3 regions of the Lysinibacillus sp. GW823-FHT06C08 genome follow, and region 2 is predicted to be linked to each of the others. Evidence: predicted binding sites of a transcription regulator. Region 2 holds the regulator's gene; each other region holds the start of a gene.
The links. The regulator LexA, encoded in region 2, represses DNA repair genes until DNA is damaged. The targets are predictions, from matches to a motif close to CGAACATATGTTCG.

Region 1 (10,899 bases), on a different contig from region 2:
AACCACTCTTGGCTTTTATGCACTAATTCCTTATCTAAGTCTGGGGCTTCTTCTAGTAAAATATCGGCAGCTTCATTCGGATGCTCGATTGCATATTCATAGCCCTTCGATGCAGCCGCAACAAAAGCTTTGACGATGTCTGGATTGTTTTGAAGCATTTTTTCATTAGTTGCTAAAACAGGTGTATAGTAATCTAACTGATCACTGTAGTCCGTTAAATACAGCATATTAATCTTTTCCCCACGAAGCTCTGCCTCAATTCCTGTCCAAGCATAATAAATCCAAGCAAAGTCGATGTCTTTTTTCATCATTGTGAAGAAATCTAAATCTCCTGCATTGACAATCTCTAATTTATTAATATCAGCGTTTTCTTTTTGCATTAATGATTGTAATACTGCTTGTTCGAGTGGCGCCCCCCAGCCACCATAAGTTTTTCCTTCAAAGTCCTTTGGAGATGTAATACCCTTTGATTCTACAGAAGCAAATCCAGATGTATTATGCTGGATGATGGCTGCTATTGAGACAAGTGGCACATCCTGAACACGAGCCTGTGTAATGCCCTCCTGATAGCTCACGCCAAATTCTGCCTTACCGGAAGCTACGAGCTGATCGGCTCCTGCCTCTCCTGGCATAATAATATCAACATCTAAGCCCTGTTCTTCAAAATAACCAAGCTTTTTCGCAACATACAATCCTGTATGATTCGTATTCGGTGTCCAATCGAGAACCACTGACACCTTTTTCTTTGTATCAGCAGCTTGCTTGTCCTCCTTGTCGCTACAACCTACTAACGTCAATAGTGCCGCTATTAAAATAAATAACCATTTTTTCATGCTAGGTCCTCCCAGTTTGTAATATGAAAGCGTTCAAGAATGAATGTTGTCACCAGAAGAAAGCGTAATATACGGTTGGTAAGATATTGATTGAAAAACAAAAAAACGCCTAGGATTCCTCCCAGACGTATTGCAATCAATCTCCAAAACTTTTGCTTTTTTGAATAGATGTTCCCTACGCTGGTACGAGCCAAATCAGGTTCAAAGGGTCAGTGTCTATCGGACACAATCTCAGCTAGCCATAACTAGCCCCCCTACATTCTTTCGCTATGAACTTTTCGATGATTATTATACCCATAGTTGATCTAAAATGACAAGATGCTATTTTTGGATAGTTGTTCCACTCCAACAAGTAGCCCAGCTCTACAATATAGAGACTGGGCATGATTTTAGCTTGGTTTTTGTTCTTTTTTGGCCGTTAAGACATGGGAAATGGCTCCATCTGTTGCAATATCCACTTTAAATGAACCATTAGAATGACGATCAGCACGTGTCAATGCTTGAACATCAATAAACTCTTGGACGCCTTTTTCAGTTTCAATCACAACCTGCTCATCGTTTGTCGCTTGAATCACAGCGACAATTCGGTGAGGATTTGCTTTTAATTCTGTCAGGACTTTAAGACCACGTTTGGCACGACCTGCTATTTCTACCTCTGCGACATTCATTTTCTTGACAGCCCCTCGTTGTGTCACAATAACGACATATTGTGTTTCATCTGGCTGTAAAACATTGACCCCTACTAAAGCTTCTCCATCTTTTAACGTAATCCCTTTAACGCCGCCTGTTTTCACACCAGTAACTGGTAATTCCTCAATAGGGAATCGAATAGCATACGCCGTATCAGTTGTTAAGAGCAATTCCACATCATCCGTCATAAACGATGCATAAATCATTGCATCGCCCGCTTTAACATTCATTGTTTTAATCGGCTTCGAGTAACGCGTCACTGCATAATCTGCGAGCGGTGAACGTTTAATTTGTCCATCTTTCGTAGCAGTTAAAATATACGTATTTGGTTGTTCAAATGTTTCAAAGCCATAGACTGCAATAATTGATTCATCTTCACTTGTTGGCACAATACTAGAAATATGCTGACCAAGGTCCTTCCAACGAATATCAGGCAATTCGTGAACTGGCTGATAAATATAATTCCCTCTATTTGTAAATAACAATAGATGATGCTGCGTATTTAAGTTTGCTTCATACAATAAGTAATCGGAATCCTTCATCGCAAAATCTTGACCATTGGAAGCGGCATGAGATCGTGTAGAAGTACGTTTAATATAGCCATCTTTCGTGACAGTCACCACAACCTCTTCGCTTGGAACAAGGACATCTAATGTAATTTTAATTTCTTCAATTTCTTGTTCAATTCTCGAGCGACGCGGCTCTGTGAAGCGTTTTTTAATATCTAGTAATTCCTGTTTAATGACACGTACAAGCTTGGCCTCGCTTTGTAAAATTCCTTCTAGCTTGGCAATCAATTTATTTAAATCATCCTGTTCTTGGCGGAGCTCTGTAATATCGGTATTCGTTAAACGATATAATTGCAGGCTCACAATCGCCTCTGCTTGTACCTCGGTAAAATCGAACTTTGCTTGTAAATTGAGCTTGGCATCCTTCTTATCATTTGAAGAACGAATTGTCGCAATGACTTCATCTAAAATAGACAATGCTTTAATTAAGCCATCTACGATATGGGAACGATCCTTTGCCTTTTGTAAATCATATATAGAACGATTTGTGACCACTTCTTTTTGGTGAGTAATATAGGCGTCCAATAATAATGGTAATGTCATCATCGTTGGGCGACGATTATGAATCGCAATCATATTAAAATTGTAAGCTACTTGTAAATCTGTTGTTTTAAATAAGTACTGTAAAATCCCTTGTCCAGGAACATCCTTTTTCAGCTCGATTACGACACGTAACCCTGTACGGTCAGATTCATCACGAATTTCAGCAATCCCTTCAAGGCGTTTATCTACACGCTGCTCATCAATTTTTTTTACAAGATTCGCTTTATTCACGTCGTATGGTAATTCGGTAACAACGATTTGCTCTTTGCCACCCTTAATAGGTTCCACCACAGCCTGCGCACGGACAATAATTTTACCACGCCCTGTTTCATATGCCTTTTTAATGCCGTCCACACCTTGAATAATACCGCCTGTTGGGAAATCTGGACCTTTGAGTACCGTCATCAATTCATCCACTGTTGCAGTAGGCTTGTCTAAGCGCATCAATACAGCATCTAGCACTTCATCTAGTGCATGAGGTGGAATATCAGTTGCATAACCCGCAGATATCCCTGTAGAGCCGTTTACTAGTAAATTAGGGAAACGTGCTGGTAAAACAGTTGGCTCCATATCCTGATCATCGAAGTTTGGTACGAATTCAACCGTTTTCTTCCCGATATCTCGTAACATTTCACCCGCAATCGCAGATAGTCTTGCCTCAGTATAACGCATGGCAGCTGGCGGATCTCCATCAACTGAACCGTTATTCCCATGCATTTCAATGAGCATATGACGAGCTTTCCAATCCTGACTCATACGTACCATTGCCTCATAGACAGAGCTATCTCCGTGTGGATGGTAATTACCGATTACATTACCGACTGTTTTAGCCGATTTACGGAAAGGTTTTTCGTGTGTATTACCTTCTGTAAACATCGCATATAAAATTCGACGCTGTACAGGTTTAAGACCGTCACGTGCATCTGGCAACGCGCGGTCTTGAATAATATATTTACTATAGCGACCAAAACGGTCACCCATTACTTCTTCTAAAGGTAAATCTTGAAACTTTTCTGTGCTACTCATGCTTGGCCCTCCTCTTGTTGGATGAATTCATTTTCTAAAATGTTAGCATCATCCTCCATACCGAAGTCTACATTGGCTTCGATCCATTTACGACGTGGCTCTACCTTATCGCCCATTAACGTCGTGACACGTCTCTCTGCACGTGCACCATCCTCGATTGTGACACGAATTAATGTACGTGTGTCAGGGTTCATTGTTGTATCCCATAGCTGGTCTGCATTCATCTCACCAAGACCTTTATAGCGCTGTAATATGTAACCCTTTCCAACTTGTTTGATGGCCTTTTGTAAATCATTTTCTGTCCAAGCATATTCAATCACTTCTTTTTTGCCAGTCCCTTTAGAAACTTTATAAAGTGGCGGTAATGCAATAAAGACTTTACCAGCCTCGATGAGCGGACGCATATAACGGTAGAAGAACGTTAATAGCAATACTTGAATATGAGCGCCATCTGTATCAGCATCGGTCATAATGACTACTTTATTGTAGGCTGAATCCTCAACAGCAAAATCTGTTCCAACACCTGCACCAATCGCATGAATAATCGTTGAAATTTCTTCGTTTTTCATAATATCCTGAAGCTTGGCTTTTTCCGTGTTAATCACTTTCCCGCGCAGTGGTAATATTGCCTGGAATGTACGATCGCGACCTTGTTTTGCAGAACCACCCGCTGAATCACCTTCGACTAAATATAATTCATTTCTCGCCGCATTACGTGACTGTGCAGGCGTTAATTTCCCTGACAGAATCGTACTACCCTTTTTGTTTTTCTTACCATTTCGCGCATCCTCACGAGCTTTACGAGCCGCTTCACGTACTTGCTGCGCACGAATCGCTTTACGCACAAGAGATGCCGACAATTCAGCATTTTCCTCTAGCACATACAAAATTTGCTCAGACACCACACTATCTACTGCTGAACGGGCCTCACTTGTACCAAGCTTGCCCTTTGTTTGTCCTTCAAATTGTAATAAGTGCTCAGGAATACGGACAGATACGATAGCTGCTAAGCCCTCTCGAATATCCGTTCCTTCCAAGTTTTTATCCTTATCCTTTAATAAACCAATTTTTCTTGCGTATTCATTAAAAACACGCGTCAGAGCTGCTTTTGCACCTGTTTCATGGGTACCGCCATCTCGTGTCCGTACATTATTAACAAACGACAAAATCGTTTCAGAATAACCATCGTTATATTGGAAGGCGAACTCTACTTCAATATCATCTTGAATACCTTCCACATATTTCACAGGATGAAGAACATCTTTCTCTTCATTCAAATACGCAACGAAAGCTTCAATGCCGTTCTCATAAAAGAACATATCATTTTTGCCTTCCTCGCGCTCATCAATTAATTCAATTTTTAAGCCCTTTAATAAAAAAGCTGACTCCCTTAAACGTTCTGCTAACGTATCATAATTATATTTTGTAACAGAGAAAATCGTTTCATCAGGTAGGAAATGAACAAGCGTACCTGTCTGCTTCGTTTGACCAATTTCTTCAAGTGTTGTCACTGGATGTCCACCATGCTCGAAGCGCTGGCGATATTTTTTACCATCACGATGGATGGTTACTTCTAAAAATGTGGATAGCGCATTCACGACAGAAGAACCTACACCGTGCAAGCCGCCGCTCGTTTTATAACCGCCTTGTCCAAACTTACCACCTGCATGAAGGACAGTAAAAATAATTTCAGGAGTAGGTTTACCCATCTTATGCATACCAGTTGGCATTCCACGGCCAAAGTCGCGTACGCTAATACTCTGGTCTTTGTGAATCTTGACAATAATATGAGATCCAAAGCCAGCCAATGCTTCATCCACCGCATTATCAACGATTTCATACACAAGGTGATGAAGTCCACGGCCATCTGTGGAACCGATATACATGCCTGGTCGTTTGCGCACCGCTTCTAATCCTTCTAATACTTGTATAGCGTCATCATTATAGACGCTAGGTGACTGTTTATTCGTCAAAAAAATTCCCCTCCAAAAAACAAACACTTGTTCTATTTATGTTCTCATCCTAATAATAATAGCATTTCCTGTCAATAGTTAGCGACAGGTCCCATTAAATTTTTAAAAATTGCTCACAGTTTTAATATACACTTTAAATAGTAAACATCTTCAACAGTTGCTTAAAATTGGAATTTAAGCAAAACAGACTACCACTAGTATCCGTAAACACCTGACGCATCGTAGCTTATTTAGTTGCAATATAGTTGATGCGTCAATGTCATGTAAATGAATAAAGTTAGACTTCTATTCTACCAAAGGAATGAACGAATGACAAAATTGCCTTTTTGCCTATATTTTAATAAAGAATTTTTTCGTTCTTTCATCAATCATGCCTAAAAGCCTATCTCTAACTTACTTTAGTTTCTTTTGTATTGAATTCAAGACTCCTTACGAAATCTCCTTCATAACATTGTAGATTAGCAAGAAAAAGTGTAAAATACTTGTTACAAACTATTAGTACCAAGTGATGGACTATGAATGAAAGGAGTCCAACTATGATCAATGGACTTATTATTTTATGTGCTTATCTAATCGGCTCTATACCTTCAGGGCTATGGATAGGTAAAATTTTTTATAATACCGATATCCGAGAACATGGAAGCGGTAATCTTGGAGCAACCAATACGTTCCGAACATTAGGAAAAAAAGCTGGTATTGTTGTGACTGTGATGGATGTTCTAAAAGGGACTGCCGCTGTCTTACTAGCTGCACTTCCAATATTCTCAGACAGTTCTATCCATTCCTTAATCCTAGGTCTTGTTGCAGTGATTGGTCATATGTTTCCAATCTTCGCCAATTTCCGTGGTGGAAAAGCCGTTGCCACATCAGCAGGTGTTTTATTAGGCTATTCATGGCCATTGTTTGTCTTGCTCCTAATTGCCTTTCTTGTGACATTGAAAATCACAAAAATCGTCAGCTTAACATCTATGATAGCCGCTTTAGTAGCACTTATCTATTCAATCGTTTATTATTTTGTTACAGGTGACTTTGCATTAAGCATCTTGGTAGCCTTTTTATTTACCTTTATTATTTATCGTCATCGTGCCAATATTGTACGTATTAAAAATGGCACCGAGCCAAAGGTAAAATGGCTGTAAGAAGAGAGGAGCATTCGCTATGAAAATTGCACTGACAGATGAAGCCCTACAATGGTTCAAACAAGAGATGGAAGTAGAACCTGGCGATACTATTCGCTTTTATGCACGCTATGGTGGCTCAAGTCCTTTTCACGAAGGCTTTTCACTAGGCATGACGCGAGAAGAGCCCATCGTCATTGGAGCAGAAGCAGTCATTGATGGCGTAACCTATTACATCGATGAAAAAGATTTATGGTTCTTTAACGATCACAATCTACATGTGGACGTGGATGCTAGTTTAGATGAATTACAATACGAGTATCGTACATAAAGCAGTATTTTCCTTTCAGTCTCTGAAAGGAAATACTGTTTTTTTATTTGAAAAATAGTAGCTAGAATTTCATTCCTTTTTTCGTTTATCTCCGCACAAAGTTGTCCATTCTATATATAGTGAACATCCATTTGAGGAGGAAAACCCATGTCCATATCAAACAAGATCGATCCCTCCCCATCCCTTACAACGGACGATTTATTAAATACTTCCCTTGCCAAAAATATAAAAGTCATTCAAAACACTCTCGGTCATAGCAATGACATCATTATACGAGAAATTACCATTGGTGAAGCTGAACCCCATCGACTGGCCATTATTTCCATTGATGGCTTATCCGATAAAACGATGATTTCGGATTCAGTGATTGATAAATTAATGGCGAATATTGAGGAAGAACAAGAAATTGAAATTACTACCATTAATCAATATGTGCGAAGTTCCTATTTAACTGTTGGTGATGTGATGAATATCGAAAATTTCACATCATTGTATTATGCCATCCTTAATGGTGAAACCGTCATTTTATTAGACGGCTTTGCTGAAGGCATTGTAACAAGTACGAAAAGTGCAAAGGATAGAGCTGTCACAGAGCCCTCAACCGAATCCGTTATTAGAGGACCTCGAGAGTCCTTTACTGAAACTTTGCGTACGAATACCGCGCTCATTCGACGAAAAATAAAAAGTCCAAATCTTTGGATTAAGTCTCGAGTCATCGGTGAAGTGACACAAACAGATGTCGCCGTGATGTATATACATGGTATCGCCAGTGACAAAATTGTTGCGGAGGTGTTAGCGCGGTTAGATCGCATTAATATCGATGGCATTTTAGAAAGTGGCTATATTGAGGATTTTATTCAAGATTCTAAAAATACCATGTTTCCAACCATTTACAACTCAGAACGGCCAGATGTTATTGCTGGTGAATTATTAGATGGGAAAGTGGCGATTCTAGTAGATGGTACCCCCTTTGTATTAGTGGTGCCTGCATTATTTACTTCCTTTTTGCAATCAGCAGAAGACTACTATCAACATTGGATGATTAGTTCCCTCATTCGTATTTTACGTTTCTTTGGTATTAGTTTGGCATTGGTAGCACCATCTCTCTATGTTGCGATTACGACGTTTCATCAAGAAATGCTACCGACGGCCATGCTAATTAGTATCGCCTCACAACGAGAAGGCGTGCCCTTCCCTGCCGTAGTGGAAGCACTTATTATGGAGCTTGCCTTTGAGATACTACGAGAGGCAGGGCTTCGAATGCCGCGAACAATCGGTCCAGCTGTGTCCATCGTAGGTACGCTGGTAATTGGCCAGGCAGCGGTAGATGCCGGTGTTGTCTCGGCTGTAATGGTTATTATAGTGGCATTAACGGCCATTTGTAGTTTTTTATTCCCTGCTTATGGTTTGTCCAATACGATTCGTGTACTGCGCTTTCCATTAATGATCTTAGCTGCTATGTTTGGTCTTTTTGGAGTTATGTTTGGCATTATTATCATTATTCTTCATTTATGCAGCATTCGTTCATTTGGTGTACCGTATTTAAGCCCGTTTGCTCCTTTAATTTTACAGGATCAAAAAGATGCATTTTTATTGCTTCCTCGTAGACGTTTATTAACACGTCCACGCTTAGTCAATCAGAAAAACGTTGTTAGAGGGCATAAATATGTCCCAAGAACAGGTCGGAAATAAAACTACTGAACAAATGAGGAATAAAATATGGCAAAAGTAAAAGTAATCTGCTTACTATGCATCCTCACTTTACTGTTAAGTGGTTGCTGGAGTAAGCGTGAATTAAATGAATTAGCCATTGTTGTAGCGCTTGGTATAGACAAAGTAGATGATGAGTATGAGATTACCGTTCAAATAGTTGATCCTAGTGAGGTTTCCATGCGACAAGCTTCCACTCAGCGCTCCCCTGTTGTCAGCTATCATTCTAGAGGGGAAACAATTTTTGAGGCCATCCGCAAAATGACTACCATTGCTGCACGGAAGCCATATTTTGCCCATCTACAGGTAGTCGTTTTAGGTGAAGATCTCGCTAAAGATGGAATCAGTGATTCATTAGATTTAATTGCACGAGACCATGAGTTTAGAAAGGATTTCGATGTCATCATGTCTTATGAGGCTACAGCTAAGGAAGTGTTAAATGTTCTCACACCTATCGAAAAAGTTCCTGCTAATAAAATCTTAAACTCCCTCAAAGTTTCTGAAAAAGTTTGGGGCTCTACTATTGCTATTAATATAGACGAATTGGTCACAAGGCTCAGTGAAAAGGACAATGGGGCTTTGATTTCTGCGATTGAAGTTCATGGGGATAAACGGTTAGGGGCCGATCAAACAAACGTCCAACGTGTTAAAACACCTGTGTTGTTAAAATATGCAGGATTGGCCATCTTTAAAGGAGATCAATACATTGGTTTACTTTCAGAGGGAGAAAGTAAAAGTATTAGTTTCCTCAGTGACAAAATACAAAGTACGATTGAAATCGTCACCTGTCCAAAGCAAGGTACACTCTCAACTGAGATTACGAAATCCTCCACAAAAGTAAAGGGATCATTTAAAAATGGGAAACCGCAAATTGATGTCCAAATAAATGTGGAACAAAATGTAGGAGAGGTCGAATGTGATATCAATCTAACGAAAAATAAAACGGTGGATTATATCAATAAAAAAACAGCACAAGGCATCGATGAACGTATTGAAAAAACATTAGAAAAAATTCAACAGCAATACCAAGTGGATGTTTTAGGCTATGGTGATGCCCTACATCGTGCAGATGCTAAACAATGGAAAAAAATCAAAAACGATTGGCCAAATATCTTTCCTGATCTACCAATCCATGTTCATGTAAAAGTGACAACACAAGGTTTAGGCACAATGCAAAACTCATTATTAAAAAAGCCAAAGGAGGGATAGTGGATTGGTACTAGCAATAGCCATCTTAATCATTTCAATCATTATTGCGATACTATATATCCCGAAACTCAAAAAGCAACAAGAGACCAAAACCATTCTTGTTTTTTCAATCCTATTACTAATTGGAACAGCGCTTAATATGGGCATTGCTCTCAAAATAAATATCCCGAGTCCTCTAGATTTTATAACCTTTATTTTTACACCAATTAAAGATTTTATCGTTTCACTCACAAAATAGTAGACACATCGTCATGAATTGGAGGACACTTATATGGAAAAAGAAGTAATTAGTTCAAGACAATTTACAATTATCACATTCCTCCTTTCTATCGGTACTGCCATCTTAATCATCCCTTCAAGTATTGCAAGCTCTAGTAAGCAAGATGCGTGGATTGCTGCAAGTATTGGTGTTGTCCTTAGTTTGCTTGTTGTGAAATTATTTGTGACGTTAGGGGACCAAACACCGACACTGAATTTTATTGAAGCAAATGAAAAACTTCTCGGTCGCTTTTTTGGAAAAATCACAGTGGTGGGCTTCCTTTCTCTTACCCTATTTGCGGGAGGAGAATTACTGTATTTTATTGGTGCTTTTATGAAAACAGAGGTAATGCCAGAGACGCCTACTATGGCATTTGCCTTGTTGTTTATTATTATAATTATGTATGCTACCTATTTAGGGATAGAAAACTTTGCTCGTTCAGCAGAAATACTTTTCCCTATGTTTGTCTTAATTTTTATTTTCTTTGTTGTCAGTATCACCCCACAAATTAAGTTTGAAAATATACAACCGATTATGGAAGCATCCAAAACATCCATCTTATATAGTATCATCCGCTTTGTAAGTGTCTTCTCTTTTTCGTTAGTTATGTTATTAATGATTTACCCTGCTAGTGTCAA
Region 2 (10,899 bases):
TTATAGTCATCGTCAAAAATGGCAGGAAGTATTTGATAGTGCTATAACACTCGCGTTTATTGCCGTATGCAATACGCTACTTATTATGAATATCCCTGATAAAGTGGATGATTTACTATATCCATTGATCGCTTTTGCAGGTGTAATGATGAGCTTACGATTACGTGCCAGTATGATGAAGGTAGTCACATCATTTTTCCTTGTGATTACATTATTGCTAAACTTCATTTTCCATGAACCGACACCATTTATTAGCTTTGAGCATTTAAGTCTGTTCATGCCAATTATTTATCTAGTAGTCATTTACTTGTATGCTAGACGCCCAAAAGAAACGTTATCACCTTTTGAGAAAGTCATGAAGGATTTATATGCCATAGATATTTTAGCAGTAATAGCCACAGGCTACTTCTTAGCATATATGAGCAAACTAGATTCAGCCTATTTCGCGGCAACAAATGGTATTCAGTATTTGATGTGTATTGCACTAGCTGCTTTGTTTGCAGGATCTCTGCTCGTGTCAGAGAAATTCAAAGGGCGTGCTTTAACACCTGTCCTTGGAGCATTCTTTATAGTATTATCTTTGATGATCAGCACAAAGCCTTCTATGATGGATAGCTTAAATATGATGACCAGATTAGTTTATATAGCAGTAATTATGGCGATTATTATAGACGTTCTAGTAAAGGGCCGTATTTATCGGCTGTATGAAGAGCGAATGGGGAAATATGTAGACACTATTGTTAGCTCAGGTGTCGTACTCACAATGATCTCAATATGGGGGCTTGTTCATCAATTTACGTATAGTCATCTACTTGATTGGAAGCTAAGTATAGCTCTTACAACGATTACATTATTCCTCACAGCGAGCATTTCGCTATGGCTTAGTTCCACACAACATTTAAAAACGCTTCATACTACAGGTTTTGTTATTTTAGTCATTGCGTTTATCAAGCTTATTTTCTTTGACTTATCAGCCCTTGATTTATTAATTAGAGCTGTTCTATTTATAACAATTGGTGGCATTGGCATGCTCTTGTCAGGTAGGTTGCTGAGGAAATAAATTGAAGAGATTCCAATAATTTTTGGAATCTCTTTTATATTGTGCTAAACTGATACTACTCTTACTCTACTCCCTCTTTCTTCGTACCGTATGACTTCAAACCTTTTATGAAATATTCTTCAAATACATCACTCATTTTCAATGTCCATTGTTTTGAATAACATTCGATACGGGGATTGCTGAGCAAGACTACAATAATTATATGAATAGGCGCATCATACTTATTGTATGGGCGCCTATTGGTTTAGGAGGACATAAATTTGGAAATGGCTTATACAATTATCATTTTTTTAGTTGGTCTAGTCTTTGGCTCTTTTTATAATGTAGTTGGCTTACGTGTGCCGCGGAAGGAGTCTCTTGTATATCCTTCCTCCCATTGTACGAGCTGTCAGAGACAATTGACGGCTCTTGATTTAGTGCCAGTATTGTCTTATCTGTTTTTAAGAGGAACATGTAGAGGCTGTGGCTTTAAAATTTCTTGGCTATATCCAGTGATAGAATTGTTAACTGGGGGATTATTCGCCTTTGCTTATTTGGAGCTAAACTGGAGTTTAGAATTTTTAGTAGCTTTATCGTTCATCTCATTGTTAGTCATTATAGTTGTTTCAGATTTTATCTATCTGTTAATTCCAGATAAGATTCTTTTATTCTTTTTGCCTTTTTTGGTCATAGGACGTGTACTGTCACCCTTAACACCTTGGTGGGACAGCCTAGTGGGTGCACTCGTTGGTTTTGGCATATTATACAGTATTGCGGTCTTATCGAAAGGTGGAATGGGAGGGGGCGATATTAAATTCTTCTTTTTAATTGGTCTCGTTCTCGGTACTATTCATACGTTGTTGACTTTATTTATTGCCGCTATCATAGGTATGATAATCGGAATAGTTGTCTTATTAAAGCATAAACAAGGAAGACAAACACATATTCCCTTTGGTCCATCTATTGCATTAGCCGCTACTATTGTTTATTTCTACGGAGATTCGTTCATCAATTGGTATTTAGGTTATTGGTAAGTGTTTAATCTTCAATGTTGTGGAGGGGAATCAAGTGAAGCCGATTATTGGAATTACAGCTTTTGTAGAAGATGATTTATCAGCTCATTTAAATGCTGCTTACAGCAAAAGTATTATTAAGGCGGGTGGTATCCCCCTTATTATTCCGTTAGGTGTGGAGGAAGATGCTGCTCAAATTTTAGCCCTTACGGATGGCTTAATGCTATCGGGAGGCTATGATGTACATCCTTTTCTATTTGGAGCGGAGCCTTCACCAAAGCTAGGTAAAATTCATCCAGCTAGAGATGCCGTGGAATTAGCATTAATTGAGGCTGCATTTGTACGTAAAATGCCTATTTTTGGCATTTGTCGGGGTATCCAAATATTAAATGTTGCATTAGGTGGGACGTTATATCAGGACATTGATAGTGACCATTATAGTACGAAGCTAATCAAACATATGCAACAAGCTGGTAGGTCAGTAGCAACGCATTATGTACAAATTATTGCGGAGAATTTATTAGCGACTATTCTGGAACAAGAGAAAATTGCCGTCAATTCTTTTCATCATCAGTCAGTGAATGTACTAGCGGAGAATTTAAAAGTTGCAGCGAAATCATGTGATGGCATTATTGAAGCAGTGGTGCATGAAGAATTACCATTCTGTTTGGCTGTCCAATGGCACCCAGAGGAATTAGCTGTAGCGGGAGATCAGCATGCACAAAAGTTATTTGCAGCATTTGTTGAAGCGAGCTTGAAATTTAAAAAAGAAGCATAGAGAGGTCATTGTAAAAAGAATCCAATAGTTAATGGATTCTTTTTTTTGCGTAAAAAAGAGGATATATGCTCAGTGAAGGAACACAATCCTCAAACCCTCATTTAATTAATGTACACGGCGGTAAAGACCAACAACTTGTCCCAAAATTGATACTTGATCGACGATAATCGGTTCCATTGATGAATTTTCAGGCTGTAAACGGAAATGGTTTTTTTCCTTAAAGAAGCGTTTTACAGTAGCTTCATCCTCAGCTGTCATGGCTACAACAATGTCTCCGTTAATGGCCGTTGACTTTTGCTTTACGATCACTAAGTCACCATCTAAAATTCCTGCTTCAATCATCGATTCACCCATAATTTCTAACATGAATAACTGATCCTCACTCGTGCCATATGTATCTGGCAGTGGGAAATACTCTTCAATATTTTCGATAGCTGTAATAGGAGAACCTGCTGTAACCTTCCCTACAAGTGGTACATGGATGACATGTTGCTTTTGGATGGATTCCTCAGGCTCAAGAATTTCAATAGCACGTGGCTTAGTTGGATCTCGACGAATAAAACCCTTTTGTTCTAATCGAGCCAAATGACCATGAACAGTTGAACTTGAAGCAAGTCCAACAGCTTCCCCGATTTCACGGACTGATGGCGGATACCCTTTAGCTCGTACCTCGTCTTTAATGAACGCTAAAATGTCCTCTTGTCTTTTCGATACTTTTTTCATGATTGCTCACCTCTTTTTTCTAATATCAATCTTCTTATTTGATAGTATAACAGAATGCGAACACGTATGCAAACATAGGTTCGAAAAGTGTTTGACAAAAACGTTTGTTCGCTTTATTATGAGAACATACATTCCGAACAAACATTCTAGAAATGAGGTTTTAATGATGACATGGCTAAAGAAAAATACACATATCACTATATTATTAGGTGCTTGTTTACTCTTCGCAAGTTACCTTTACATCACTGATCCGGGGGATGTTAATTACGCTGAAATTCAAATCGAACATGGGGATAGCTTGTGGTCGTTAGCAGAACAATACCGTGGTAAAATGAGTAAAGAAGATTGGATTAAGCTTGTCAAATCAGAAAATGAGTTAGCAGACATTAAAATCGTGGCAGGTAAATCTCTAGTCATTCCAGTTTTGAGTGATCAAGCCAGTCCCATCAAAACTATTGAAATTGCGAGAAACGAACAATGAAAAATAATCAAATGACGGCTGTTATCTATTGCCGAGTAAGTACTGAAAAAGAAACGCAAAGCTCCTCATTAGAGCGCCAACAAGAAGAATTAGTGCACTATGCTAAAGAACAAGGCTATGAAGTAAAGGGTGTTTTTAAAGATAAGCATAGCGGTTATGATGTTGAACGCGAAGGCTTACTTGAAATGCTTGATTTTATAAAAGAGAAGGAAATAAAAGCTCTTTTTGTACAAGATGAAACTCGTTTAGGTCGTGGAAATGCAAGAATGGCAGTATTGCATTTATTACAAAAATCAGCAACAGATGTTTATTCGATGCGTGATGCAGGACCAGTCCAATTAAACGAAATGGATACGATGCTACTAGAGATTTTAGCAATTGTAGAGGAATATCAACGTAGAATACATAATGCAAAAATCCGCAGAGGTATGCGACGTGCTGTTGAAAATGGCTATCGCCCTGAAAATAACCTATCCAATCGTGGCAATCCACATGGTCAGGAACGTAAAGAACTCCCTGTTGATGAAATTGTGAAGCTACGGAATCGTGGTTTTACCTTTGAGGAAATTTCCATTACGCTTAGAGGACTAGGCTTTGAGGTAAGTAAGGCAACCGTACATCGCCGATTCCAAGAGCATCAAGAAAGATTAGCAGGCAAATAATATAGCCCGCTAATTTTTTTTAATATAAGCTTTCAATAATAACATTTTTGGGTAGCTGAAAAGGGTTATCTTTATTAATTCGATCATAAAACATAATGCCGTTTAAATGATCGATTTCATGTTGTACAACGATAGATTCATAGCCTTTTAAAGACATAATAAATTCCTGTCCATCAATATTATAGGCTTTTACTTTAATTCGTTCATATCTTGGTACAAAACCGTGAACAGGTCGATTAACAGACAGACACCCTTCACCCTCAGGCAAATAGATCATATTGAAAGAATGGCTCATTACTTTTGGGTTAATGAACATCATTTCATGTTTTTGGTCGTGATTCTCAAAAAGTACAGCAAACATTCTCTTATCTACGCCAATTTGATTGGCAGAGAGGCCACTACCAGGACGGAGTTTATACTTTTTTATTAAAATCGGGTCTTGGCTGTTTTTTAAATATTGAAGCATAGAAAATAATATATGTCGGTCCTCTAAGGGAACTGGTATTGCAACGTCTTGCGTTTGTTTTCGTAATAGGTCTGAGTGTTCTTTTACAAAATCTTTCATAGTAATCATGTAATCAGGATGAAATTTTGCCATCGAAACATACCTCCTCAATAGGACTTCTTCAGAAGTTCATCAAGCTAAATTGTATGGTCGGATCATAGATGCAGTGCCCAACAACGTTTATAGGCGCGCATTTTCACAAGCGTTTAACGTTCTTCTAATCTTCTAATAAAATATTCCAATCTTCACGTAAAACTGCGTAATAGTATTCGTCCCACCATTCATTCCCATATGGTATACACTTTTTAAAATATCCTTCACGCCTCATTCCGATCTTTTCCATAACTTTATAGGAAGCGATATTTTCGGGCTGACACGTTGCAATAATTCTATGAAGTTTCTTTTCATTAAATCCATAGTCTAATACAGCACGAGCAGCTTCAGAAGCAAAGCCTTGATTTTGATAAGCTGGATTTAGTACCCAACCGATTTCATAAGTATGATCGCCGAAACAAGGATGGAAAACGATATGACCAATCACTTGCTCGCAATTATTTGAAACAATAGCAAAATGTTTTGCTTTGTCGTTACTATTTTCTGCAATAAATTTCTTTGCCTGTTCTTCATTGAAAACACCTTCAGGCATATAGTGCATCACTTTTTCATCTGAAGTATAGCTATAAACAGCTTCCCAGTCCTGCTCTTGAAATGTTCGAATGAGTAATCGCTTAGTTGTCACGTTCACATGTATATCCTCCAATAGATAGTTAAATTTTTCCTTCCATATAATATTTATACACTTCAAACATCTGGAAGTCATGTATTTTTTATTTCAACAGCTTGAATAGGGGTTGGTATAACTGCATTTAATGGGAAACCGTGCTATACTTTGCATACTGAGTTCAATAAGGTAGGTACTGAAAGGTGTGTAACGATGTTATCAAAAGAAAAAATTAACCGTATAAATGAACTTTCTGCTAAAGCGAAAAGCGGTCAACTAACGGATGAAGAGGCAAAGGAGCGAACAGCGCTTCGTAAGGAATACTTAGATACATTTAGAGCAACAATGCGTGATACGATTGAAAACGTAAAAGTGGTTGATGCAGAAGGAAATGATGTCACGCCTGAGAAGGTAAGACAAGCGAAAAAAAATAAATTTCTAAATTAATGTGACACAATTCAATAAAGTATGTATGAAAATACAAATAGTATTACAAAAGCATTGTTTTCTAAAGCAATGTTGACTAAACTGTAGAAGAACAATTATAGGACGAGAAAGGATGTCACAATATAATGACTCAACATGCGGATTTATTAGCAATTAATGCTATCCGAACTTTGTCAATCGATGCTATTGAAAAAGCAAATTCTGGTCACCCAGGTTTACCAATGGGGGCAGCGCCAATGGCTTATACGCTTTGGACAAAACAATTACGCCATAATCCAGCGAACCCAAAATGGTATAATCGCGATCGTTTTGTATTATCAGCTGGTCATGGTTCCATGCTTCTATACAGCCTACTTCATCTAGGCGGCTATGGTTTACCAATGGAGGAAATTCAGAGCTTCCGCCAATGGGATTCATTAACACCAGGACATCCTGAATATGGTCATACAGTAGGTGTGGAAGCGACAACTGGTCCTCTAGGACAAGGTATTGCCATGACTGTAGGTATGGCAATGGCTGAGCGTCATTTAGCAGCTACTTACAATAAACCAGGTCATGACATCGTTGACCACTATACATTTGCATTATGTGGTGATGGTGACTTAATGGAAGGCGTTGCAGCAGAGGCTATTTCATTAGCTGGTCACTTAAAACTTGAAAAATTAATCGTGCTTTACGATTCTAATGATATTTCTTTAGATGGTGACTTAGAAAAGTCATTCTCAGAAAACGTACAAAAACGTTTTGAATCTTATGGTTGGAATTATTTAAAAGTTGCAGATGGCACAGATGTTGATGCGATTAATGCAACTATTGAAGAAGCTAAAAAATCAACTGGCAAACCAACATTGATTGAAGTGAAAACAGTGATTGGTTTCGGTTCTCCAAATAAATCGGGTAAAGCAGATTCTCATGGTGCTCCACTTGGTACAGATGAAGTGGTATTAACAAAAGCTGCTTATGAGTGGGCACACGAGCCTTTCCAAATCCCTGCTGAAGTATATGATACGTTTAATGCTGCAGCTGAAGTGCAAGGAGCACAGTCTGAAGAAGCTTGGAATGCGAAATTTACTGCTTATAAACAAGAATTCCCAGAGTTAGCAGCTCAATTTGAACATGCTATGAATGGTGAATTACCAGCAGACTTCGCTTCTGAATTACCAGTGTATGAAGCTGGTAAATCTGTAGCAACACGTTCTTCTTCTGGTGATGCGATTAATGCTATCGCTAAGAAAACACCATCATTCTTTGGTGGCTCTGCTGACCTTGCAGGCTCTAATAAAACAACGATGAAGGGTGCAGGCGATTTTTCTGCAGACGATTATGCTGGTCGCAACATCTGGTTTGGTGTTCGTGAATTTGCAATGGGCGCTGCTTTAAACGGTATGGCACTTCACGGTGGTTTAAATGTATTTGGTGGTACATTCTTCGTGTTCTCAGATTATGTTCGTCCGGCAGTTCGCCTTTCAGCATTAATGGGTCTTCCTGTAACGTATGTATTTACACATGACTCGATTGCTGTAGGAGAAGATGGTCCAACACATGAACCAATCGAACACCTTGCATCATTACGTGCAATGCCTAATTTATCTGTTGTTCGTCCTGCGGATGCCAATGAATCAGCTGTTGCATGGGAGCTTGCCGTTGCATCAGAAAATACGCCAACAGTATTAGTATTGTCTCGTCAAAACTTACCTGTACTTAACGCTTCTATTGAAACAGTACGTGAAGGTGTGACGAAGGGTGCTTACACAGTATCTCCTGCTACTAAAGAAGTAGCGGATGCGATTTTAATTGCAACAGGCTCAGAGGTTTCACTTGCTGTTGAGGCACAAAAAGCATTAAAAGCTGAAGGCATGGATGTAGCTGTCGTTTCAATGCCATCTATGGACCGCTTTGAAAAACAAGATGCTGCTTACAAAGAATCTGTTTTACCAAAAGCTGTCACTAAACGTCTTGCGATAGAAATGGGTGCATCATTCGGCTGGCATAAATATACCGGCTTTGAAGGTGATGTGCTTGCAATCGATAAATTTGGCGCATCAGCTCCAGGGGAAATTGTAATGGAAAAATACGGATTCACTGTAGAGAATGTAGTTGCAAAAGTAAAAGCACTATAAGATTTTTAATAAAATACCACAACACTCAGCGTACGTATGAATTCGCAGGGTGTTGCGGTATTTTTTTTACTATTGGCTGTCGTATCACTAAAGGAATACATCCGGTGGCAAGGGTCTTCTAAAATATGTCTAATTAAAAAAACTGCATATGGTTATGCAGTTTTTTATGTAGAAATTATTTCGCAAGCCCATTCTGAAAGGCATAGACAACGGCTTGTGTGCGATCTTGAACCTCAAGCTTTGCTAGAATATTGCTTACATGTGTTTTGACAGTTTTTAAAGCAATATATAGCTCGTCAGCAATTTCCTGATTGGCTTTGCCTTGTGCCATCAGCAATAAAACTTCCATTTCACGGTCAGTAAGATGGTCGTAAAGGGGTGTATTATTGCCGTGGCGCATACGGTGCATCATTTTAGATGTAACTTCTGGTTCTAATACCGTTTCGCCACCCATTGTTTTACGAATGGCTTCCGCAATTTGTTTTGCATTAGATGTTTTTAATATATAACTCACTGCTCCTGCCTCTAAAGCAGGGTAGACTTTGTCATCATCTAAAAAGCTAGTCACCATCATGATTTTTGCCTCTGGCCAGGCGGCTAAAATTTCTGCTGTTGCCTCAGCACCAGTCATAATGGGCATAACATTATCCATTAAAATAATATCAGGCTTTAGGGCAAGGGCACGCTCAACTGCTTCTTGCCCGTTTTCAGCCTCTCCCACAACTGTAATATCTGGCTGTGCGGATAAGTACGCCGAAACGCCGATACGCACCATTTCATGATCATCCACTATGAGCACTTGTATCATTGTCATTGACCTCCTCTTTATGTAGTGGAATTTTAACTTCGACAATCGTTCCTTCTTCAGGGACTGACACAATTTTATATGTGCAGCCAATTTCAACAGCTCGTTCGGCAATATTTTGCAAGCCGTAAGAAGTGGATTTATCTGCCTCTACATCAAAGCCTAAACCATTATCTTGAATGCGTAAAATGGCTAAGTCATCTCGTGCAACAAGCAACAATTCAACCTCACTGGCTTTGGCATGTCGAAGTGTATTAGAGAGGGCTTCCTGGGCAATGCGGAATAGGTGATCTTCTTCTGCTTTCGTTAATGCCATTTCTTCTAGCTCATATTCAATATGGAAGTAAACCTTTTGCTGAAGCTCAATAATTAATTCCTCTAAGCCTTGCGCAAGTGTTTTATTGCGAAGTGCAACAGGTCGTAAGTGTAATAATAATGCACGCATTTCGAGCTGTGCTTGCTGAACTATTTTTTCCACTTGCTTTAAGCTAGTCGCATTTTCGTCATTTTCCGTTAATGCAGAAAGCAACATGGAGGCCGCAAATAATTGCTGCGACACAGAATCATGTAATTCTCTAGCCAGACGTTGACGTTCAGCAATGATGCGTTCCTGTATAATTTTGTCATGAGCTTCTGCACGTTCATTGGATAAGCGCTGTAGACTTTTACGCTGTGTATCTATTAATTCACTTGTTTGCACAAGTGCTTTTTTTAATGGTTTCGGAAGGGCTTGCTTTTTAGAAAGCACAAAATCAGGTTCGATTAACTGCTTTACAATTTTCGTTGCTTGAGCCTCTCGGGCACGAGCAGTCATACTAATCCAACTGGCAAAGAGGAAGCTAAGAGCAAATAAGCTGACTACAATAATTCCCCCAAGAGGAAAATTATCATAATTTTGTCGCCATAAAGGTTCCCAAGTTTTCTCATCAGGATTTCCCCATACTGCAACAAGCAATCCGAATGTAGCGCTCATTAAAATGAATAATAAGGTAAATAATCTTGAGATAAAGGCAATCATTTACGCAGCACCTCCAAATCTCCAAGCCATGTTGCAACATGAATAATTAAAATGCGTTTTGCATCCTCAGGATTTCCATCAGAAAAGCTAACACTTTCATTTAAAATACGTTGTGGACCCACATGTAAGCAAGTAAGCTCACCAAATAGGGTTGTATAGTGTATACGAAAAGGTATTTCATAGGGGATATAGATTTGAACTTTACCGATACCTTGACGAATTGTAATTAGACTTGTGCCAGCAGGCAAAATCGTTTGCGTCGTGTCAACTGTAATATCTCCTGCTAAACGTTGAATTTGCACATCTTGCCATTTATATGCTTCAGTTGGTGCTGGTATGGTGCCAATTAAGTCATTTTTCGAGGTAGATAGTTTTTCAAAAAGCTCAGCACCAACTATTTTTGGTTCATTTTCTCGTTGTAAGTATTGATAAAGCATATATAAGAGCATAATTACAATGAATAGACGGAGGCTCCACATTGTGAATAATGCAATCGCAATGAAGAATATGCCGGTCCATTTAAAAAAGCGGACTTTTTTAGAAAAGCTTAAATAAAGCAGTACGGCCCCAATCAATAAACAAAAGGC
Region 3 (10,899 bases), on a different contig from region 2:
GGGAGTGGCATAGTGCCTTGGCAACATAAAATTTACTATTTAATCGGGCAACCGGTCGGTGTTTCATTGACGAATGGGCAAGGAACATCTGGTGTTCTTTGTGGCGTTTCAGGTGGGAAGCTTCTTGTCCTCGAATATTTGTATCAAAGTCAATTTGCTTTAAAGCAGTATGATTTTCATATGATTCAAGATGTCAATGGTTTTCCGCCTTGTCAAACGCGGCAGCCGTTATATTAAAAACATCCGTGTAGGATGTTTTTTTGATGGCACCATTTAATATTAGTTACTTAGATGATGATCGCTCCTCCATTTGAATCTTATACATACAATTGATATGGAGACCTTTGTGGGATACTGTGGAAATGTAGGCAATTTCAATAATTATTTGTGGCGGAAATGATGGCAGTGGTAACAGTTCAACTTTCGTGCTCATCGTTGTCCTATTCATTCTTCTCAATATTGTTGGTGCAAGCTTCATTTGCTAATGGTCATATGAAGGCTTTAGCTTCTGTTTATTTCTAATGATGAAAAAGCTTAAAGCCTTTTTTATTTCCCCTTCACCCAATTCTAACCTGTTATGAGATAATAAAAATATATTTCTTACGCCATTGAAGATAGATAACTATCTCCAAATGATAACTTAACATAATAATAGTATTGTAAAGTTCTTTCTACTTTACATGACACTCCTTTATTGGTTCTAGGGGTCACTTTCATCCAAGTGGCCTCTTTTTGCATCCTTTTACTCTATTATAGATTTTCTAGAACTATCGTTTTAGTAGAGAGGAGGAAAACAAATGGGCATTAATTTAAATTTTTGGTCCTTTATTTTATCTTTAGGTTGCATCCTATTATTTTTTCTGTCCGGTTCCTTAAAAGACTTTTTTGTCACCTATGTCCATCTTCACCCATTGACACTGACAATGCTATTGTCAATCGTATGCTTCTATCTAAGTGTTGTAGGAATGAAAGATGTCAGAAATTTAGCGACCTTGCTGAGAGGCATTGTGACAATGGCTTTAACACTGATTTTAATTGTGAGTATTTCTTTTATTTTATTTTTTGGTAATTTATAAAGTAAAAGAACGCCAGCTTGCCTGATTATTAAACAAGCCTTCTTGACGAACATTTGTTCTATGTATACAATAATAAAAAAGGAGGCTTGTTTATGCAAGACACAATTAACATTGAATTAGTACATTTTTCAGAAGACTATGCAGACCAGTTAAATGAGTTTGAATTGCCCGTAGAACAGCACCAATTTACTGCCTTACCAAAAGAGATTACTATCGAAAAAGTGGGACAGTACCCTATTGTGATTTTAAGTAATAAAATACCTGTTGGTTTTTTCGTACTTCATACAACTGAAAGAGTACAGGAATATTCTAGCAATCCACAGGCGATGTTACTTACCGCTTTATCTATGGATCATAAACAGCAAGGTAAGGGTTATGCAAAAAAAGCAATGCTTTTACTGGCTGACTTTGTCAAGCATGAATTTAAAGAATTTAACGAAGTAGTGTTAGTGGTAAATCACAAAAATATCGCTGCGCAGAATTTGTATCTCAACGTAGGTTTTGAAGATAATGGTGAAAGACGAATGGGACCAATTGGTGAGCAAATAGTGATGCAATTGCACCTTTAAGGAGACAGTCACTCATTTTCGATGTTCAAATGAGTGACTTTGTTATCCGCTGTCATTCGTACCATTCATTATTAGGCACTAAATTCACTCACTCGATTGTGCATTCAATACCGCTATTGCCATCCACCTCTATATAACCAGCATAAATATATTTCAATGCGATATGTTTCGTTGTTGTAATCGTTTCTAGCAGAAGTTCCATCTCATTCATCTCTTTAATAATGCCACCATATTGAACAAAATTAGCCTCTTCCCAAATAGTTAACATAATATAGTTACGTTCTGCTAATGCACGTGTGATGGTTTGCTGTAATTCCTCCAGTTCCCATTCTGCACGTTCCCGTGGCGGTTCTGTCTGCACCTCTTGCTTCCACTTTTTCAAAAGCAGTAAATGCTCTGGAAGCATCATCGATGTCCATTTCATAGCTCCTCGATCTTTAATCATATTATCTCACCCTTTCAGCTCAGTTACGGGGGACGCTTGCGAGAAAACTAAAACGTTGAAAGTCATGACTGCTTTGCTAAGATTTCCACGCCGCCCTCAAAACAAAACATACGTTCTTTTTATTATACGCACATACGTTCTTTAATAGCAGTGGTAATTTAATACAATTCCTCTAGCATATGCTTGCTAAGAGTTCTAGACAAACGCTAGGCATTTGTATAAGTCTATAAACATTTCAATCATAATCTGTGATGATGATGAATATCACAATTTTAGTGAGAAAGGATGTAAATATTAACACAAATGTCGATTATACATCGCCTTCTGCAGAGTTTACCTTTGATGTCAACAAAAGTACGCTTTTTAAAAAAGATGCACGAAATTACATTAATATCCTTGGCGTAGAACAATTAAATACATTAGAAAATACATCTTTACTGGATATTTTTTTAAGCAAAGATAATGTCATTGAGCCACACTATCACCAAAATGCAGCTGAGCTTGTCTATTGTATTTCTGGTGCAGCAACGGTTTCCCTATTAAATCCCTTTACAAAAAAACTTCAAAACTACCCAATTAAGCCTGGGCAAGTAGCTAATATCCCACAGGGCTGGTGGCATTATGAGGTTGCCACAGAAGATAACACCCATTTGCTTGCTATCTTTGACGCTCCAACACCAGAGGTTATTTTAGGCTCCGATATATTGAAATTTACACCTGCCAATATTATGGCGCATACCTATTGTTTAGATGAGGAACAATGGAAGAAAACCATTGCACCCATTGTTCCATCTACTTATATTGGGCCACCAAAAGGCTGTAATCGAGTGGAATCGGCAACTGATAATTCTTCATGCAAGCAAAAGAAGCCATCCATGAAACCATGTCCATACCCAAACCCATACCCTTATCCATATCCATACCATTACCCTTCCCCACATATGTATGCGTATGGCACGTATTATTAAAATACCCCTTGTATTAAACTTTTATTGTAAAAGATGAATAGAATGTCATAAACTGTTCCATCCTAATCTTAGATAAATACTAGGAGTTAGGAAGTGTCACAATAACGATGATAAATGACAAACTAGCATCATTACAATTTAAGGAGATGTTTAGGCTTTGGTCGCAGCTCGGTGTCAATCAAAGCTATATTGCTTCAAGCCATGCCTTTTTTAACCATACCCGAGATAAAAAATTAAAGATTATGATTTTGGAATTCATTCAATGTTTAAAAGAGGAAAATAAACAGCTGACATTATTATTAAAGGAAAATGGTGTTCTTGCCCCCACTACAACTATGTCATACAGTAAAATGAAAATGACGGATATACGTGGAAAATCCATCATTAATGATAGTGAAATTAGTGCCATTTTATCTATGAATATTGCTTCCTCTTTACTTGCTGTAAGCCAAGCATTGGAATTGTCAGTAAAGAAAAAGCATCTTGCCAAATATGGTGAACTCCATATGCGCTATGCTATACTTGGGTCTAAGTTGATCGAACTGAGTAAAATTAAAGGCTGGCTTCTAGCACCAGCCCAATAAAAATGTTGGCTGAACGAAATCATTCATTACGTTGCACATTATTAAATCTACTTTTAATAGTGTGTTTTTTTGTACATTTTAAATATTAAACAATAGCAAAACCACCTACTCGTTATATGTAGGTGGTTTTAACATTCAATCATCTTCTATCGACTTCTTACAAACAGGAGCTTATACCATTGATTTACGAGGAACGGTAACACGGATAGACTATAAATAAAGCCTAATTGGGCAATTGTTAATGGAGCCACTTCAAAGACCGTTGTTAGCATTGGCATAAACAATACAATGTGCAAGCTTAGGACACCGATTAAAAATGCAATCCATGCATATTTATTCGAAAAGACACCAATCGTAAAGATCGATTGTTTAGCTCTGGAGTTAAAGCCATGCACTAATCTTGATAAACAAAGTGTTGTAAACGCCATTGTACTTGCCGTTAATGTATCGCCAGTTGATAATCCAATTTGAAAAGCAATGATGGTAGAGATGGCAATTAAAATTCCTTCTAGCACCACCTGTGTCGTAAATGATTTATTTAATAGAGGGGTATGAACATTTCTAGGCTTGTCCTTCATCGTTTTCTTATTATTCGGCTCTAATCCGATTGCGATTGCTGGAAGACTATCTGTTAATAGGTTGATGAATAATAGATGAACGGGTGCAAAAGGAACTGGTAAGCCGAGTACTGTAGCATATAGCACTACAAATATAGCTCCTGCATTCCCTGATAATAAGAACAAAATGGCATTTTTAATATTTGTATAGATGCTCCGACCATTGGCGATCGCCTTGACAATCGTAGAAAAATTATCATCTGTTAAAATCATGGATGAGGCATCTTTTGCGACCTCCGTCCCAGTCACTCCCATTGCCACCCCGATATCTGCTTGTTTTAGTGCCGGCCCATCATTGACGCCATCCCCTGTCATCGCGACAACATGACCCTTATCCTGCCACGCTTTGACGATACGAATCTTTTGAGCAGGTGTAACACGCGCATACACAGAATAATCATCAACTTTTTCCTGTAGCTCTTGATCTGTGAATTTTTCGAGAGCATGTCCTTCAATGGCTTCATCTGGATTTTTTAAAATCCCAATTTGTTGGGCAATCGCTGTAGCTGTAATTTTATGGTCACCTGTAATCATAACTGGCTTAATGCCTGCCTTAATACAATTTTCTACAGCTTCTTTGGACTCTTTTCTTGGTGGGTCCATCATAGCCACTAAGCCGACAAATATTAAATCTCTTTCTACTCTTGTATCAATTGTTTGCTGCGGTAAAACATCTTTGTAGGCAATGGCTATCACCCGTAAACCATTCCTCGAAAAATCATGATTGACCGCTTCGATTTTTTGGCGATGCTGAGCTGTCATCTCAAAAATGCCTGTTGCCGTTTTTATTCTAGTCACTTTAGGCAAGAGAACATCTAATGCTCCTTTAGTAATCATAACAGGCTGTTTATCTATTTTATTTACAGTACTCATAAGCTTTCGTGCCGAATCAAATGGAATTTCAGCTAGTCTTGGATATTGCTCGCGAATCATCAATTCATCTAAGCCGTAATGCTTTCCTAATTTCACAAGCGCTATTTCTGTCGGATCACCAATTTCCTTGTGCTCACGCTCGACAGCATCACTACATAAAAGTGCCTTTACCATCAGTTCTTTTTCCACTGAATTTGTTGGGTTTAGCCAATCATGAGGAATTTTTTTCTGATCGACAAAAACTTCCTGTACAACCATTTTATTTTCTGTTAAAGTACCCGTTTTATCAGAACAAATTACAGATACACTTCCTAAGCTTTCTACCGCATAAAGCTTACGGATAATGGCATTTTCCTTCGCCATCTTTTGTGTACCGAATGCTAAGACGATTGTAACGATGGAACTCAAAGCCTCAGGAATAGCTGCGACAGCTAGAGATACGGCAAACATAAAGGATTCTACCAATGCTCGTCCACGAATAAGATCAATTGTAAAAATGGCTAAGCAAATGATTGTAATACCTAATGCTAATTTTTCACCAAATTGATCCAGGCTAATTTGTAAAGGTGTTTTCTTTTCCTTAGCCGTATCGAGTAAATTAGCAATTTTCCCGATTTCAGTCTGCATCCCGATAGCTGTAACCATTACAATGCCTCGTCCATTGGTCACGAAGCTACCTGAATACACCATATTTTTCTTATCGGCAATCGTAACATTGTTTTTTCGAATAGGGTCAGTACTTTTGGCAACGGCAATTGATTCTCCAGTAAGAGAACTTTCATTGATATGCAAATTATGACTTTCCAATAGTCTGCCATCTGCATTGATGTAATCGCCAGCCTCTAACATAAGAAGATCCCCCACCACAATTTCCTCAGAAGGAATTTCCATAAGCTGATTATTACGCATTACTTTGGCAATCGGCGAGGTTAGCGCCTTCAGATTGTCTAAAGATTGTTCAGCTTTAACATGCTGTACCGTGCCTAAAATAGCATTTAGAAAAACAACAATCATGATGACAATTGTACTTTCTACCTCTCCAAGTAGAAAGGAAACGAAGGCAGCGACCAATAAAATAATGACTAATAAATCTTTGAATTGGCCCATAAAAACAGCCCATGTACTAGTCTTTTTACCTTCCTCTAATACGTTATAGCCATAGACTTGTTGCCTCTTTTGAACATCCCCATCGGTCAAGCCTTCTGTGGTGACGTTCAATATCTTCATGACTTCAGTAGACGATTGTTGATGATATTCAGTCATAGGGTTCTCCTTCCATTCACAAGATTTAAAGGTCACATACTATTTTCTGGAAAATAATAGGCACCATAAAATCTCAAACTTCATCAGTCTGTGTGAAATTCATTAACTACAACAATCTATTCCATAGTTAACTAGAGTATGATAATAAACTAGTGAGAAATTAATTTTTATAGAGAAAACTCAAATAGATTCACTTAGACAAAAAAAAGCACTGGGAATGTTTTATTTTCCCAATGCTTATAAAGGCAGTTATGATTGTATGGGTCTCTCTTTATGGGCCACTAATAAGTAATCCAAGGCACTCATGCGCGTAAGCTTGTGCGTGAACTTTATGGCATCTGCATGAGAGGCAAATGTAAAGTGTTCGAGTTCGTCTGTTGGTATAAAATGATCCACTGTTTTCCGAGTCAATTTTCGTACAGATAATGTGTGTGAATCCTCTTCATATAATATGATAGCACCTACATTTCTATAAAAAGTTTGATCAATCGTCGCGATGACTTTGACATTTTGAAAATCGGTTAAATCTACTTGCATCTATTACCAACCTCCTCTATCCTTACATTCGCTATCAGGCTGCTATTATCCTGCTATAGCAGGATCACTTTTGGATAATTTCACCATTTATTATGAGTGATGCTGCGCTGATGAATAATCCGCAGAATGCTCATGTGAGACAGGCGCTCTTTTAATGGAGAAGATAGCACATCCTAAAGCACAGAGAACTAATAGAGTTCCGAAACTTGCTAAATGCATGACAGAACCAGTAAAGGCAAATACGGCACCACCCAGCGCTGAGCCGATGGAAATCCCGATTTGAAGCGCAGCGGTATTTAAGCTTTGCTGTATATCGGATGATTGAGGATCTGCTTGAATTAAATAATTTTGTAATGGCGGTGTTAAAGCCCAGCTCAATGCTCCCCATAAAACGGTAAACAGTAAAAAGACCGGTAAGGCAATGACTGTATAAGGGATACTAAACAAGACAAGCGCAAATGTAGAGACGATTAAAATAAGGGCTTTACTTGTCCCGATTTTATCGCTCACCCAACCACCTACAGCATTACCGCTCACAGAGGCAATACCAAAGATTAAGTAACAAATACTAATCCATGAAGCATTCATATCAAAGGCTTCTACTAAAAAGGGTGTTAAATATGCGTAGAGCATATAATGACCTGCTAGCATAAACAAAGTCGTTAATTGCGCTGTAAGGATTTTTAAATTCGCCAATGACTTCATTTGCTTCTTCAGTGGTACGACTTCCCCGATTGGCATTTTGTCTAATAACAAAGCTATTAAAACCATTGAGATTGTTGAAAGAATACTAATGCCTAAAAATACGGCTCTCCAACCGAAAGCTTCCGTAATAAAAATCCCCATTGGCACACCGATAACAAGTGCAGAACTTACGCCCATAAAAACAAGCCCCAATGCTTTCGCACGGTGTCTAGGCTCTACAATTCTCGTTGTAATCGTTAATGATAGAACGATGACTAATGCTGTACTCATCGCTGTAAAAATTCGGGCAATTAGGACAACGGTGAACGTTGTACTAAAGAAGGTCATTAAATTACCTAATGTAAAAATAAATAAGGATATAAGGAATAAGCGTTTTCGTTCTACCTTCGCTGTCAAAGATAGTAGAACAGGCGCTGAAATCGCATAAACAAGTGCAAAAATAGTGATTAATTGCCCTGCTGTTGCTAAAGAAACATTCAAATCCTTTGCAATATTTGGTAGGATTCCACCTACGATTAATTCAACTAAACCTACTGCAAAGGTAGTCACCGCAAGAATATAAACTCTCCAATTCATTGAAATCTCCCTTTCGTTACATTTTCACTTTTATAGGAGATTTTTCATCAGCCATGATACCCCTGTCCAGATTTTGCAGAAGAACTTGCCACATAAGCTCTACTGCAAAATCTGTAATATATGTTTGAGGCTGCATGAGCTTGATTCAGCAGACATTTCTATATCAACATCATGGGCTGCATCAAAATAAAAAAATCCTGACTACAAAAATGAAACAAAGTTTTGTAGTCAGGATTTTATGGTTCCTGGTAGAGACCCTCAATCCATATTATTGAGGTTATACAGTTCAAATATTTACTTTAGCTATAGTAGCACATGAAAAATTTATTGACAATACCTTTTTTTCATAGAGTTCATTTCATAAAAATTTCGTTTACTCGAGAGAAAATTTCGATTTTCTGCTTATATTTTGATGAATTTGACCATACATAATAACATACAATAACTATTTTACGAGGTGATTGTTTGCGAATAGTAGGATTTGTATGCTATTTTTTATTACTATTTTATGGTGTTGAATTAGTAGCCGAAGAGCTCACAATCGAAGAACCAGCTCTCAGTTCTCACATAAGAAGTAATCAAACCCCTATTAAAGAAACCGTTGAAAATTCAATGATTTGTGTTTATTATCCCTCTTATAAAATATGTAAAGATGTACCATCCCATAAAGAGAAAGAGGCCACTATTAAAGTAGCCTCTTAATCATTTCTTATTTTGAGCCAACGTGAAAATGCTTAAATGGATAGACGATTAATTTCGACTCGCCATAAACAGCATCCTCTGAAATTAAACCATAATGGCGACTATCACTACTTTTTAGGCGATTGTCCCCAAGCACAAAATACATGCCCTTTGGCACCTCTTTTTCATTCACTAATTGCTCTAATGTAAAGTTTTCAGTAATGCGTAATTGGTTAGGATCATCTGTTTCACGATTGACGTAATCTTCTTTGTAGGCTTTGCCATTCACATACAATACATCATCTTTCATTTCCACCTTATCACCTGGTACACCGATGACACGTTTAATATATAGTTCATCTTCTACAGGTGATTGGAAAACAATTTGATCAAAACGCTCGATTTTACTTGTTTTACTTACAATTATCACATCTTTATCATGGTAGGTTGGGTACATCGATGCCCCCTGTACTTTAATGGGGGCAAATAAAAATTGCTTACAGCCAAACACGACAATTGCTGTAATGACAATAATTTTGATGTAGGATAATAGTTCTTTTTTAAAGCTTGTTGTTTTTTCCTCTTGCATGTTCATTCCCCGATACTGTTTTTTTAATAGTATAACATTTTCTATACTTCATTGACGAATGAATCACACAAATTGTTTCATTCGCCATAAAAAATAGACAAGGCTACTATGTAGCATTGTCTAGAAATATCTGATTCTGTTTATTTGCCAATTAAGAATGGTTAGATTGTGGAGCAACCTGTTGCTGCTCGTTCAATAAATCTACTGCTAATACGATACCAACTGGTAATGCAATTGCTAATAAAATTGTGCCTATAATCATCACAATCACTCCTTTGAACCATTTCTAATATCAGTATACATCGAATTTTCAGATATTTCAAGAAATATAGATAAATGATTCATGTCAAAAAAAATCATTCAACTAGGCATGCACCCTACATGAATGATTTTTTATGCACTACATAAATAATTTTAAACATAATATTTGTAGGCCTCTAATAGTTGAACGGACTGGATTTCTTCGCGTTTTGCGTTTAGGTACATAGCTTTGCATGCAATGATTAAGAGCTGTATACCTAAGGACCTGGGTCCTCCCATTCATTCATCTCCCTCCCTTCATGGCCAAAAATTTTACATATATATTATACTTGTTGTAAGCAAAAGCTTACTTGCTTTGTAAATGGTTTTTTAGATCGGCTTGTATTTTTTGAAGCTCTTCCTCGTTCGGAATGTAGTACCAAATGCGGTTAATCCTTTCACCATCACCTTGTTCAAATGATAATTGCTCAATACCCTTATCCATTTTCTTATAAATACCTTGAAGCTGAATAAGCTCTTTTACTGAGAAATTCATGCGAACGTTATCGCCTAAAACCGTCAGCATATCTGTTGCCTTTAATAATGTAGCCGGAGTTGAGGCCTTTTTCATAACCGCTTCAATAATTTGTCGCTGTCGAATTTGACGTCCAAAATCTCCTCGTGGATCTTCATAACGAATACGGGAAAAAATAAGTGCTTCATTACCATCTAATGTGATTTCTCCTTTTGGGTAATGATATTCGTCATAGGTTAAATCCATATCATTGTTAATTGTCACGCCACCAAGCGTATCTATAATTTGTAAAAAGCCCTCCATATTAATAAACACATAGTAATCAATCGGTATATTTAGAAAATTTTCTACCGTATCTACAGCCATTGGAACACCACCAAAAGCGTAGGCATGATTTATTTTATCAACGGTATCATGACCGACAATTTCTGTACGAGTATCACGGGGAATACTAAGCATTTTCATTGTTTGCTTTTCCGGATTCACAGTAATCACAATCATCGTATCAGAACGTCCACTATCATCTTTTCGTTCATCTACGCCTAGCATCAGAACCGAGAAAGGTTCTTTTTTAATCACTGTTTTTTCTTCTAGCTGTGCTGCATCTGTTGTTTGTAAAAGTGGTGTATTTATTTTGTTCA

Region 1: the regulator LexA is predicted to act here: its motif matches at 5,655-5,668, upstream of parE (DNA topoisomerase IV subunit B).
Region 3: the regulator LexA is predicted to act here: its motif matches at 2,218-2,231, upstream of AC1Q6O_RS14105 (YolD-like family protein).

What each region holds. Positions count from the first base shown of each region.
Region 1 covers NZ_JBXAHN010000008.1:154,882-165,780, reverse strand. The annotation lists gene AC1Q6O_RS17945 (ABC transporter substrate-binding protein) at 1-833, opposite strand, end outside; TPP riboswitch at 989-1,099, opposite strand; gene parC (DNA topoisomerase IV subunit A) at 1,223-3,661, opposite strand; gene parE (DNA topoisomerase IV subunit B) at 3,658-5,634, opposite strand; gene plsY (glycerol-3-phosphate 1-O-acyltransferase PlsY) at 6,171-6,773, shown strand; gene AC1Q6O_RS17925 (HesB/YadR/YfhF family protein) at 6,793-7,083, shown strand; gene AC1Q6O_RS17920 (spore germination protein) at 7,231-8,775, shown strand; gene AC1Q6O_RS17915 (Ger(x)C family spore germination protein) at 8,803-10,002, shown strand; gene AC1Q6O_RS17910 (hypothetical protein) at 10,007-10,240, shown strand; gene AC1Q6O_RS17905 (GerAB/ArcD/ProY family transporter) at 10,274-10,899, shown strand, end outside.
Region 2 covers NZ_JBXAHN010000001.1:946,542-957,440, forward strand. The annotation lists gene AC1Q6O_RS04365 (DUF2339 domain-containing protein) at 1-1,060, shown strand, start outside; gene AC1Q6O_RS04370 (prepilin peptidase) at 1,321-2,073, shown strand; gene AC1Q6O_RS04375 (gamma-glutamyl-gamma-aminobutyrate hydrolase family protein) at 2,108-2,830, shown strand; gene lexA (transcriptional repressor LexA) at 2,936-3,553, opposite strand; gene yneA (cell division suppressor protein YneA) at 3,672-4,034, shown strand; gene AC1Q6O_RS04390 (YneB family resolvase-like protein) at 4,031-4,696, shown strand; gene def (peptide deformylase) at 4,716-5,294, opposite strand; gene AC1Q6O_RS04400 (GNAT family N-acetyltransferase) at 5,419-5,946, opposite strand; gene AC1Q6O_RS04405 (DUF896 domain-containing protein) at 6,136-6,369, shown strand; gene tkt (transketolase) at 6,495-8,489, shown strand; gene AC1Q6O_RS04415 (response regulator transcription factor) at 8,665-9,297, opposite strand; gene AC1Q6O_RS04420 (sensor histidine kinase) at 9,272-10,312, opposite strand; gene liaF (cell wall-active antibiotics response protein LiaF) at 10,309-10,899, opposite strand, start outside.
Region 3 covers NZ_JBXAHN010000005.1:222,785-233,683, reverse strand. The annotation lists gene AC1Q6O_RS14125 (hypothetical protein) at 13-237, shown strand; partial or broken gene AC1Q6O_RS14120 (YjcZ family sporulation protein) at 335-485, shown strand; gene AC1Q6O_RS14115 (hypothetical protein) at 798-1,076, shown strand; gene AC1Q6O_RS14110 (GNAT family N-acetyltransferase) at 1,169-1,645, shown strand; gene AC1Q6O_RS14105 (YolD-like family protein) at 1,734-2,090, opposite strand; gene AC1Q6O_RS14100 (cupin domain-containing protein) at 2,384-3,058, shown strand; gene AC1Q6O_RS14095 (DUF3231 family protein) at 3,166-3,642, shown strand; gene AC1Q6O_RS14090 (cation-translocating P-type ATPase) at 3,789-6,395, opposite strand; gene AC1Q6O_RS14085 (hypothetical protein) at 6,645-6,932, opposite strand; gene AC1Q6O_RS14080 (MFS transporter) at 7,023-8,213, opposite strand; purine riboswitch at 8,419-8,518, opposite strand; gene AC1Q6O_RS14075 (hypothetical protein) at 8,679-8,915, shown strand; gene lepB (signal peptidase I) at 8,923-9,483, opposite strand; gene AC1Q6O_RS14065 (hypothetical protein) at 9,635-9,745, opposite strand; gene AC1Q6O_RS14060 (LCP family glycopolymer transferase) at 10,091-10,899, opposite strand, start outside.